Regions from separate parts of the Sedimenticola thiotaurini genome, predicted to be linked through region 1. Evidence: predicted binding sites of a transcription regulator. Region 1 holds the regulator's gene; each other region holds the start of a gene.
What was found. Region 1 encodes FliA, which starts transcription of late flagellar genes. Its sites were predicted from a motif close to GCTAAAGTTNNNNNNNNNNCNGCCGATA; they were not measured.
Positions count from the first base shown of each region.

Region 2: AAY24_RS06640 (methyl-accepting chemotaxis protein) is a predicted target of FliA. The motif match lies at 2,470-2,497, and genes of this name have one in related genera.
Region 3: flgM (flagellar biosynthesis anti-sigma factor FlgM) is a predicted target of FliA. The motif match lies at 1,282-1,309, and genes of this name have one in related genera.

Region 1 is NZ_CP011412.1:1,602,906-1,606,183, forward strand. Features, by position in the region: gene AAY24_RS07260 (chemotaxis protein CheA) at 1-509, opposite strand, end outside; gene AAY24_RS07265 (protein phosphatase CheZ) at 522-1,235, opposite strand; gene cheY (chemotaxis response regulator CheY) at 1,270-1,644, opposite strand; gene AAY24_RS07275 (RNA polymerase sigma factor FliA) at 1,701-2,441, opposite strand; gene AAY24_RS07280 (MinD/ParA family protein) at 2,438-3,277, opposite strand.
Region 2 is NZ_CP011412.1:1,475,588-1,478,865, forward strand. Features, by position in the region: gene hspQ (heat shock protein HspQ) at 1-62, shown strand, start outside; gene AAY24_RS06640 (methyl-accepting chemotaxis protein) at 177-2,201, opposite strand; gene AAY24_RS18455 (sensor domain-containing protein) at 2,557-3,278, opposite strand, start outside.
Region 3 is NZ_CP011412.1:1,727,293-1,730,570, reverse strand. Features, by position in the region: gene AAY24_RS07905 (TIGR04282 family arsenosugar biosynthesis glycosyltransferase) at 1-341, shown strand, start outside; gene AAY24_RS07900 (flagella synthesis protein FlgN) at 432-914, opposite strand; gene flgM (flagellar biosynthesis anti-sigma factor FlgM) at 918-1,244, opposite strand; gene flgA (flagellar basal body P-ring formation chaperone FlgA) at 1,398-2,123, opposite strand; gene AAY24_RS07885 (chemotaxis protein CheV) at 2,310-3,263, shown strand.

The sequences.
Region 1 (3,278 bases):
TCCGCCCCCTCGGCCACCATCTCCTCGACGGTGACCGCCTGTTCCGGTTCCGGTTCCGCTTGCGGCGCCGGTGCCACGGCAGCCTGATCGACCTGTTGCGACGCCTCGACAGACTCGCCGGCCGGCACCGCCAGTTGATGCAGTGTCTCTATCAGCTGGGCATCCGCCTCGTCCGGCTCTTCACCGGACTGGACCAGGGCAAACATTTCGTTCACCACATCCAGCACCTGTAACACGGCGTCCATCAGTACCGGATCAACCTGCCGTTGTCCCTGACGCAATACGTTGAAGACATCTTCCGCCCGGTGACACACCGTCACCAGGGGATCAATACCGAGGAATCCGGCACCACCCTTGATGGTATGAAAGCCGCGAAAGACTGCATTGAGCAGGTCATAATCATCGGGACGATGTTCCAGATCCACCAACTGTTCATTCAGTTGCTCAAGTATCTCCCCGGCTTCAATCAGGAAGTCCTGAAGGATCTCGTCATCCATATCAATGGCCATACTTCCACACCTCTAAAAGCCCAAACTGGATAGCAGATCGTCCACGTCATCCTGCCCGTTGACCAGATCACCCTGATCAATTCCGGGAACGCTCGGCCCTTCCAGTTTATCTGCGTCTTTTTGTTTTTCTGGCAATTTGGAACCCGATATCCGGACCAGCTGCACCAGCTTGTCCTCCACATCGTGCACCAGGGTAATCACCTGCCGGATAATCTGGCCGGTCAGATCCTGAAAATCCTGTGCCATCAGCACATCGGTCATGTGGGCATGCAGCTGTTTCGATCGTTCACTGGTCAGATTCAGGAACTCGGCCAGTTCACGGCTCAACTCTCTGAAATCGTCCACCGAGAGTTCACGCTTGCGGAACCGCTCCCACTGTTCCGATATTTCACTTGCCCTGCTGCCCAGTTCAGCAGCCAGGGGCAGGCTGGCTTCCACCGCACCCAGCGTGGTGTTGGCAGATTTCTCCGTCATGCTGATCACATAGGTGAGTCGCTCACTGGCATCCGGAATATCCACCTGGGCCATCTCGTTGATGCGTGGGTCCAGCAAAAATTCATTGATCGCTTCATGCAGTTCGCGGGTCAGACGACCCACTTCCAGAAACAGTTTGCTCTCAATGCCTTCGGTGAGCTGAGAGCTAACATGGATCGCCTCCGCTTCGTTCCCTGCTTCCAGGTGAGCCACCAGTTGCTTGGCCAGCATCAGACGTTCGTCAATGTCCATGTATTTCTCCAGACGGATTCGTCATGATTGCCGCTCAGCTATCTACACGTTCAAAAATCTTGTTGATCTTCTCTTCCAGGGTCACCGCAGTAAACGGCTTGACGACATAACCATTGACTCCGGCCTTGGCCGCCTCGATGATCTGCTCACGCTTCGATTCGGCGGTTACCATCAGCACCGGAAGCTTGACCAGGTTCGGATCGGCACGCACTGCCTTGAGCAGATCAATACCGGTCATGCCGGGCATATTCCAATCGGTTACCAGGAAATCAAAGTTACCTGACTGCAACATGGGTAACGCGGTATTACCATCATCTGCCTCCTGGGTATTGGTGAACCCCAGGTCCCGCAGCAGATTCTTAATAATCCGTCGCATTGTGGAGAAGTCGTCCACAATGAGAATCTTCATGTTTTTATTCAAGGCAACCTCCAAACTCGATGCCATTATTTGTTTTTACCGACCGATCAGAGTTTGTCTGCATCGGACAACCAATCTGCTAGACGGGCACGTAACCGCAGTGTTGCCTGGCTGTGAATCTGGCACACTCTCGATTCACTGACCCCCAGAACCTGTCCAATCTCCCGCAGGTTCATCTCTTCATCGTAATAGAGTGCAATCACCAATCTCTCTCGTTCCGGCAGACCGGCAATCGCCTCTGCCAGGGCCTGTTTGAATGCATCCCGCTGCATCCCCTCGAACAGACCGGCCGACTCAGTGTTGTCGCCATCAAACGGAAGCTCGCCAACTGCCTGCAACTCTTCAATACTGAAGATTCTGCAACCGGCGGCATCCTGCAGGATCCGATGGTACTGGACCAGATCCATATCCAGCACTTCAGCTACCTCCACATCCCGTGCGTCGCGGCCCTGTTCATTTTCGATGGCCCGCATGGCGTCTGCCACCATACGCGCCTTTCGGTGCACGGAACGGGGAGTCCAGTCGCTACGCCGGATCTCGTCCAGCATGGAGCCCCGGATTCGGATCCCGGCATAGGTTTCGAAACTCGCTCCCTGGCTGGGATCATAATTCCTGCTCGCTTCAAGCAGGCCGATCATTCCCGCCTGAATCAGATCATCCGCCTGCACATTGGGCGGCAATCGGTTCATCAGGTGGTAGGCAATCCGTTTGACCAGCGGCGCATGTCGATCCACCAGCGTATCCGCATCCATCTCCTGGATGGCCGTATAGCTAGCAAGCCCGCTCACCGGCTCATCTCCTGATTCTGGCTGCTGTACTGGATCAGCCGCTCCACGAAGAACTGCAGATGACCACCAGCGCCATCCGGTACAGGCCAGTTATCGGCCTTCTGCGCCAGATTCTTGAATATTTTTGCTATATGGCTACGCGGATTGGCCTGAACCACCGGTTTTTGTGATTTCACGGCCTTTCTGAGATTTTCGTCATACGGAATACTGCCCATGTAGGTGAGCATAACATCCAGGTACTGGTCCGTAACCCGGCACATCTTGTTATACAGGTTGCGCCCCTCTTCAGCACTGCGGGTCATGTTGGCCAGGATTCGGAAACGGTCCAGACCATACTCCCGATTCAACAGCTTGATCATGGCGTAGGCATCGGTAATCGACGCCGGTTCGTCACACACCACAACGATAACCTCCTGTGCCGCCCGGCTGAAGCTCACCACCGTATCCGAGATACCGGCTGCGGTGTCGATAATCAGTACATCCAGATCATTGCCGACATCACTGAAGGCCCTGATCAATCCGGCGTGTTCCGCCGCGCTCAGCTCAGCCATCTGCTGAACACCCGAGGCACCCGGCACAACCCGAATACCCGCAGGCCCCTGCAGAACCACCTCTTCCAGGGTGCGCTCACCGCTCAATACGTGGGACAGGTCATACTGGGGATGTAAGCCGAGCACCACGTCGATGTTGGCCAAACCGAGGTCGGCATCCAGCAGCATCACGCGACGCCCCATTTCAGCCATTGAAACGGCCAGATTGACCGATATGTTGGTCTTTCCAACGCCGCCCTTACCTCCGGTAACGGCGATCACTCGTACAGGTCTGGGTTGTACCATG
Region 2 (3,278 bases), 130 kb from region 1:
ATATCGGCCGGGTCTTCAGGGGGTTTAACGGCGAGCGTTATTTCGCCGGACAGCCGAACTAGTTTCTAGCAGCGAAACCGGGGCCGATTGGTTTTTCACCCATGGCTGTCGCTCCATTGCAGCGCTGTAGTGAAAAAACCGATCGACCCCGTGGGTTCCATCTGCCTTACCGGTCGTCAGACCTTGAATCGCCCCACCAGCCCCTGTAGTTCCGTTGCCAGACGGGTCTGATCACTGCTGGCGGCGGAGGTCTGCTTGGCACCCACAGCGGTCTGTTCAGTCATCTGGTTGATCTGGACGATATTCCGGTTGATCTCTTCAGTAACCGCGCTCTGCTCCTCCGCCGCACTGGCAATCTGGGTGCTCATATCATTGACCCGCTCAATCGATCCATGGATATGGGTCAGTGACTCACCGGTTTTAGCCGCCTGTTCCACCGCCAATCGTGCCAGTTGTTGGGCGCTGTTAACCGCTTGCACAGCCTGGGCAGAACCGGATTGCAGTTTCTCGATCATCTGGTTGATCTCTTCGGTTGAATCCTGGGTCTTGCTGGCCAGATTGCGCACCTCATCCGCCACTACGGCAAACCCCCTGCCCTGCTCGCCGGCACGGGCGGCCTCAATGGCGGCGTTCAGCGCCAGCAGATTGGTCTGCTCGGCGATGCCGTTGATCACGTCCAGTATCGTACCGATCTCCACACTGTGCTGCTCCAGCTGCTGGATAACGGAGCCGGCTCCTTCCACCGTTTCAGAGAGTTGCCGAATCCCGGTCATGGTCTCCTCCATGGCCCGCTGTCCTTCGGCGGCCTGATGATTGACCTCGTCGGCAGCCTGGGAGGTGTTGCTGGTGCTGGACGCCACCTCCTGTACCGTGGCACTCATCTCATTCATTGCGGTCGCCACCTGGGTTGTCTCACTCAGTTGGGTCTGCAACGCCTGGTTGGTCTGCTCAGTCACTACCGAGGTCTGCTCTGCCATGGTGGCGAGTTGGGATGTCGCTTCCACGATCTGGACGACAACATCCTGGAATGCCGCCCCCATCTGATTGAAATCATCGGCCACCTGCTGCAGTTCATCCTGACTGTTCAGGGACAGGCGAATGTTCAGGTCGCCGGCGGCCATCTGACGGGTCACATCCCCGATCCGGTTGATACTCCCGACAACCGAATAGTAGAGACCGGCAAACAGGTAGATCACCACCAGCAGTACCGCAATGACGATTGCCATGGTGGTATTCTTGATCACGGTTTCAGTCGCGATACGTTCGCCAAACAGCCTGTCCAACTCAGCGGCGATCGCATCATACAACTGGTAGGAACCGGTTATGGCCACGGTGGCGGTGTCAAACACGGTTTTCTCATCCACCTCAACCTGGATCGGATTTACCAGCACCTCCTTTAGCAGCGACTGCATCCTGGCGATGGATCGGCTGTTGGCGGCCACCGGGCCACTCAGCTTTTCGTCGAGACTTCCGTTTCCGCGAATAGCGGCTGCCAGTCCTGCATCCGAGCGCTTTGCGTAGCTGTTTATACTGTCTGCCAGTACCGCCAGTCGGACATAGGCCTGTTCATCCAGCATCCCCACTGCCGCCGCTCCGGAACCCAGCGCCCGGGCCTGCCCCATATTTTCGGTCAGGTTGATCAGGTTATTCACCACCGCGTCACCCAGGTAGTAGGTATCCAGTTGTGAATCCAGGGTGATCTCGGAGGCATCCGCCACATGACTGATCAATCCGATCATATCTGCCAGCAGTTCCGTATGACTCTGAATGGCGACCGCCGTAGTCTGCTCCATGGATGAGCTCTTGATCCTCTCCCACCTATCCATCAACTCAATGACCCGGTCTCCGGTGTCCAGTAATGCGCCCTGTTCCCTGTCCATTGCCAGCAGGGCCGCCATTGCCTGGTCCACATCAACACGTTTCCGCTGTATGGGATCACGAAAATTCTCCGCACCGTTCAAAAAAGCGCTGGTCATGCCGCGATGTTGCTGCAGATGTTCGATCGGCTGGCGAACCGCCTTGATATAGGCCAGCCCGAGCCGTTCATGCTCGATAGCCTCCAGCCTCTCATCGATATGGTCAATCAGTGTGTAAGAGAGGACCACAAGCGGTACCAGTACAACCAGAAAGATCAATCCAAATTTCAGTGGATAGCGTAACCGTTCCATCAGGAACATGGCCGGGATCAGAATACCTTTCATCTCAAACTCTCCATTTGGTCTCTTCTCAGTTCTTATTATCTACTTGTGGAAAACCGGTCTGAGGGTTGGTCCCTGGATGACAGGCCGACAAGCACATCGGGTCAAACTGTCCTTGCGGGCAGGGCCGGCAAGAACATGACGCGTCTCATCCGAATCAGGCCCTGGTCAGCTGACCGGGGCAGTATCACAGGAGGGAGGGTGATACCGGAAAAAGAGACAGGGTCCGTCTGTAAAAAATCACCATAACTTTTCATAGCGCTGACCAGGGTATCGGCCAGTTTGGGCTAAGCTTTACCGGTCGTTATGCGGCCTATGCCACAAATCCCTATCCCGGAGCCGTGGCACGGGTAGGTTTTCAGGCGGATCGAACCTGTTGTTCCAGGTAGCCGGCGAACTCCAGCTCAGATTGCGGCTTGCTGAAATGGAAACCCTGGAAATATTCACACCCTTTCTGAACAAGAAAATTGAGGTCATCCGTGGTCTCCACCCCTTCTGCAATAACACTGATCTGAAGCTCACGGGCCATGGTCATGAGGGCCTGCACAACCGCCGCGTTCTTCGGATCAAGACTGATACCGGAGACGAATGAACGGTCAATCTTGAGGATATCCAGAGGGAGATGGGTCAGGTAGGAGAGGGATGAATAGCCCGTTCCAAAATCATCCATGGCAACACGAATACCGATCGACTGGAGCTCTTCCATGGTCAACACGGCGTCTGTTTTCGCATCGATCAGGGTGCTTTCGGTAATTTCCAGCACCAGGCGATGGGGATCCACCCCGGTTTCCCCAATCACCCGCTGGACCATGGATACAAAACCCCGCTGAAGGAACTGCTTCGGGCTGATATTGACACAAAAGTGACACAGTGGCCCGGCCATGCCGCTGTCCAGCCAGCGTTTGAGGTTCAGACACGCCTCCCGCAGCACCCATTCACCAATCGGCAGGATCAGACCGGTTGATTCGGCCACATCGATACAGAGATCAATCCGATTGAAGTTGCCGCTCTTGTCCGGGCAGCGCAGCAGCACCTCGGCCCCGATCATACGGCCACCGAAATCCACCTGGGGTTGATAAT
Region 3 (3,278 bases), 120 kb from region 1:
AGGCGCTGGCTCGTTCCCAGATGGTGCTGTTGATCGGAGGCGATTGTCCGGTACTGACGGGGGGGCATCTGTGTCGGGCGCTGGCTTGGCTGGAGTCAGGTGCAGACGCGGTGCTGGGACCGGCCGAGGATGGTGGCTATGTCCTGCTGGGGCTGCGGCGGATGGAGCATCGACTGTTCAGTGATATTCCCTGGGGTACAGATCAGGTGTTGGCGATAACCCGGCAACGCCTGGCGCAACAGGTCGGATACTGGCGTGAGCTGGAGCCGCTCTGGGATCTGGACCGGGAGGCCGATCTGGATCGCTACCGGCAGCTGTCGGAGCCGGCGATGCTGGAGTGATGCTGGAAACGGACAGGTACGTCTGGCCGGGCTCTGTTGCGCAGGCCCGCTCGTCGGTTGTGCATGGCTGCTGCGGGCTTTTTCCTGTTCTCAGGCTTTGGCCAGTGGGTGGCCGGGCTGGTCCGGTTCCTGCTGGCCCTTGGCGCCGTAGGTGTTTCTGCTCTCGGTGCGTCCGCAAAGCAGATCCAGCGCCTGCTTGTTATGGCGTTGGCTGAGGGCCAGGATGCCGCCATTGATCTCATTCTGTTTCTGCAACTGGTCCGCAATTCCACCCAGTTGACGCCACAGATCGGCGCAGGCGGAATCGCTGTTTGATTGAAAAAACCGGTTCAGGTCAGGCGCATCAACGTTGATACCCAACGAGGTGAGTAGACGTTCCCGTTGCCTGGAGTGGGCCTGCATCTGCTCCACGGCCTGCTGCTTTTCTCTGCTGATCTCCAGAACCTGATCGGGATCGGTTGCTTTCAGTGCCGCCTGTTCACGCTTTAGAATCTCTTCCAGCGTTTGGGCGCATTTCACCTCGGCCGAGAGTGCCTGGGTGAGCTGGTTCTGCTGATCGGCAGAGAGGGTCATTATTTACTCCTTTGTTTCCAGTTTCGAAAACTCCCGCTCCTGGGCCAGCAGGTGCTCTGCTGCCTCTTCCGGCTCGAAGGCAAATGTGCCGGTGGCCAGGGAGCGTTGCACGTCGGAGACGTGCTGGGCATCGGCGATCGGCAGGCTGGCGACCTGCGCTTCAAGTTCCTGAAGGCGGGTGGCGGAGCCTGTCAGGCTGACGGTATCACCGGAGGTTCCGTCTGATTTGCGCGAGCTGGATGCGCCCGCTGTCTGGGTGTTGCTGGTCGCTGTGCTTTTAGCGCTTTCGCCGGTAGTGATGGGTTGTCCGGCCGGACCTTTGATTTTCATGCTGTTAATCACCTTGCTGAGAAAGTACCCATTTGCGTAGCGGCCAAACGGCTACAAGCTTTAGTTGAAATATAGTCCGTTTGATGCGGAAAATCCGCGTCAGTTCACACTGCGGTAAGCGCTAGATAGGCGTCTCCGGGGCCATTGGCGGGTCTAGGTTGTGGCCTTGACCACGCCCGTGTCGATAACGGTAGCTTCAATCTGTCGATTGGAGCTGCTGTTTTTTACCTTGATCCGCTCGCCGATGGCGCCGTTGGTCAGTGCCTTTCCGTTCATGCGGACCACCAGGGTGCCGATCCGGGCTACGATGACCACCTGGGTACCCTTTTTAACGGCGTGTTGAATATTCAACTGGCCCGGGGTCAGGATGGCTCCCTGACGGATTCGGCGTTTCACAATTTTTCCGACCGCCTGTTGGGGGCGTTCAAGATAGCCACGGTGCAGTTTCGCCACATCCCTTTTTTCGATTGTGATGTCGGCCGGCGTGAGGATGGTGTCGCTTGGCAGTTCCCGGTTGGCGATTACCACCTCCTTGATCAGAGAGAGGGTTACCGGCACATAGAGCGTCCATCCGTCTGCCGCATTGCAGCGAACGCCGACAGTGATCCGGGAAATGTTTTTCCGGCTGTAGGGTGAGAATGTCTCCAGGTCCTCATCGCAAGCGGCAAGACGTAGCCGGCTGTCGAGCCGTTTTGCGGTAGCGTTCACCTGCTGTCCTTTCTGATCAAATTGATCCAGCACATGTTGTTCTGCCGCCTGGCGTATGCTGTCATGGGACTGCGTCTGGGCCGCAGTGGCGGTTGTCGCCACCAGTGACCAGGCGAGAAGCAGGCAGGACCAGCGGTGCCGTGTCCTGATTGTGGATATTGATCCGCTCATGGTGTCACCTGTTAAAAAGCATTTAGTTCCATTGTTTGTCGTTAAGAAATATGCAAAATACATGCCTGAATATCCTGTGGCTGGGAGCTTTCCGGGGCTGTCAGGTAGCGGGGGCTGGTGCTGCTCCTAAAGCAATCGGTCTCTAGGTCGCTAATATGGGACAGGGAAAACAGAGAGGAATTAGAGATGGCAGGCGTTCTTGACGGTGTGGATCAACGAACCAGGCTGGCGGGCAGAAACCGGCTGGAACTGCTGCTGTTTCGGCTGGCTGGGGAGCAGCGGTTTGGTATTAATGTGTTCAAAGTGCAAGAGGTTATCCAGTGCCCGCCCCTGACCCAGTTGCCCGGCTCTCACCCGGTAGTACGGGGCGTTGCCAATATGCGCGGCAAAACCATTCCGGTCGTGGATCTCTCCCACGCCATCGGTGGTGCGCCGCTGGATAGTACCGAAGGGCGTTTTGTTGTCATCACTGAGTACAACTGCAGGGTGCAGGGGTTCCTGGTGGGTTCGGTTGATCGAATTGTGAACATGAACTGGACGGAGATTCTCCCGCCCCCCAGGGGTGCGGCGAAAGAGAGTTACATGACGGCCGTCACTCGGATCGATAATGACCTGGTGGAAATCATTGACGTGGAGAAGGTGTTGAGTGAGATCGTCGCCCTGCCCGAGGAGGTGTCCGAGGGTGTGATTGACGAGGAGGCGATCGATGAGACCCAACACATACTGGTGGCTGATGACTCCGCCGTAGCCCGTAAGCAGGTAAAACGGGTACTGGACCGGCTGGGTGTGATGGCCACCATCTGCAACGATGGCAAGCAGGCGTTGGATCAACTCAAGGCATGGAGCAACGAGGGGCGCCGAGTATCTGATTTTCTCTCCCTGATTATTTCGGATGTGGAGATGCCCGTGATGGATGGTTACACTCTGACTACGGAGATCCGCAAGGATCCGGAACTCGCCAATTTGCCGGTTATACTCCATACTTCACTGAGTGGCGTGTTTAACCAGAGCATGATTGAAAAAGTAGGGGCCAATTCGTTCTTGGCTAAATTTGATCCGGACGAGCTGGCCCGTGTGGTCCAGGCGCGTCTTAAGGAGCATAAGGAGGAGTTGAAGGCTCGCTCCTCTCAACAGGCGTAGCCAACATCAAAGGAA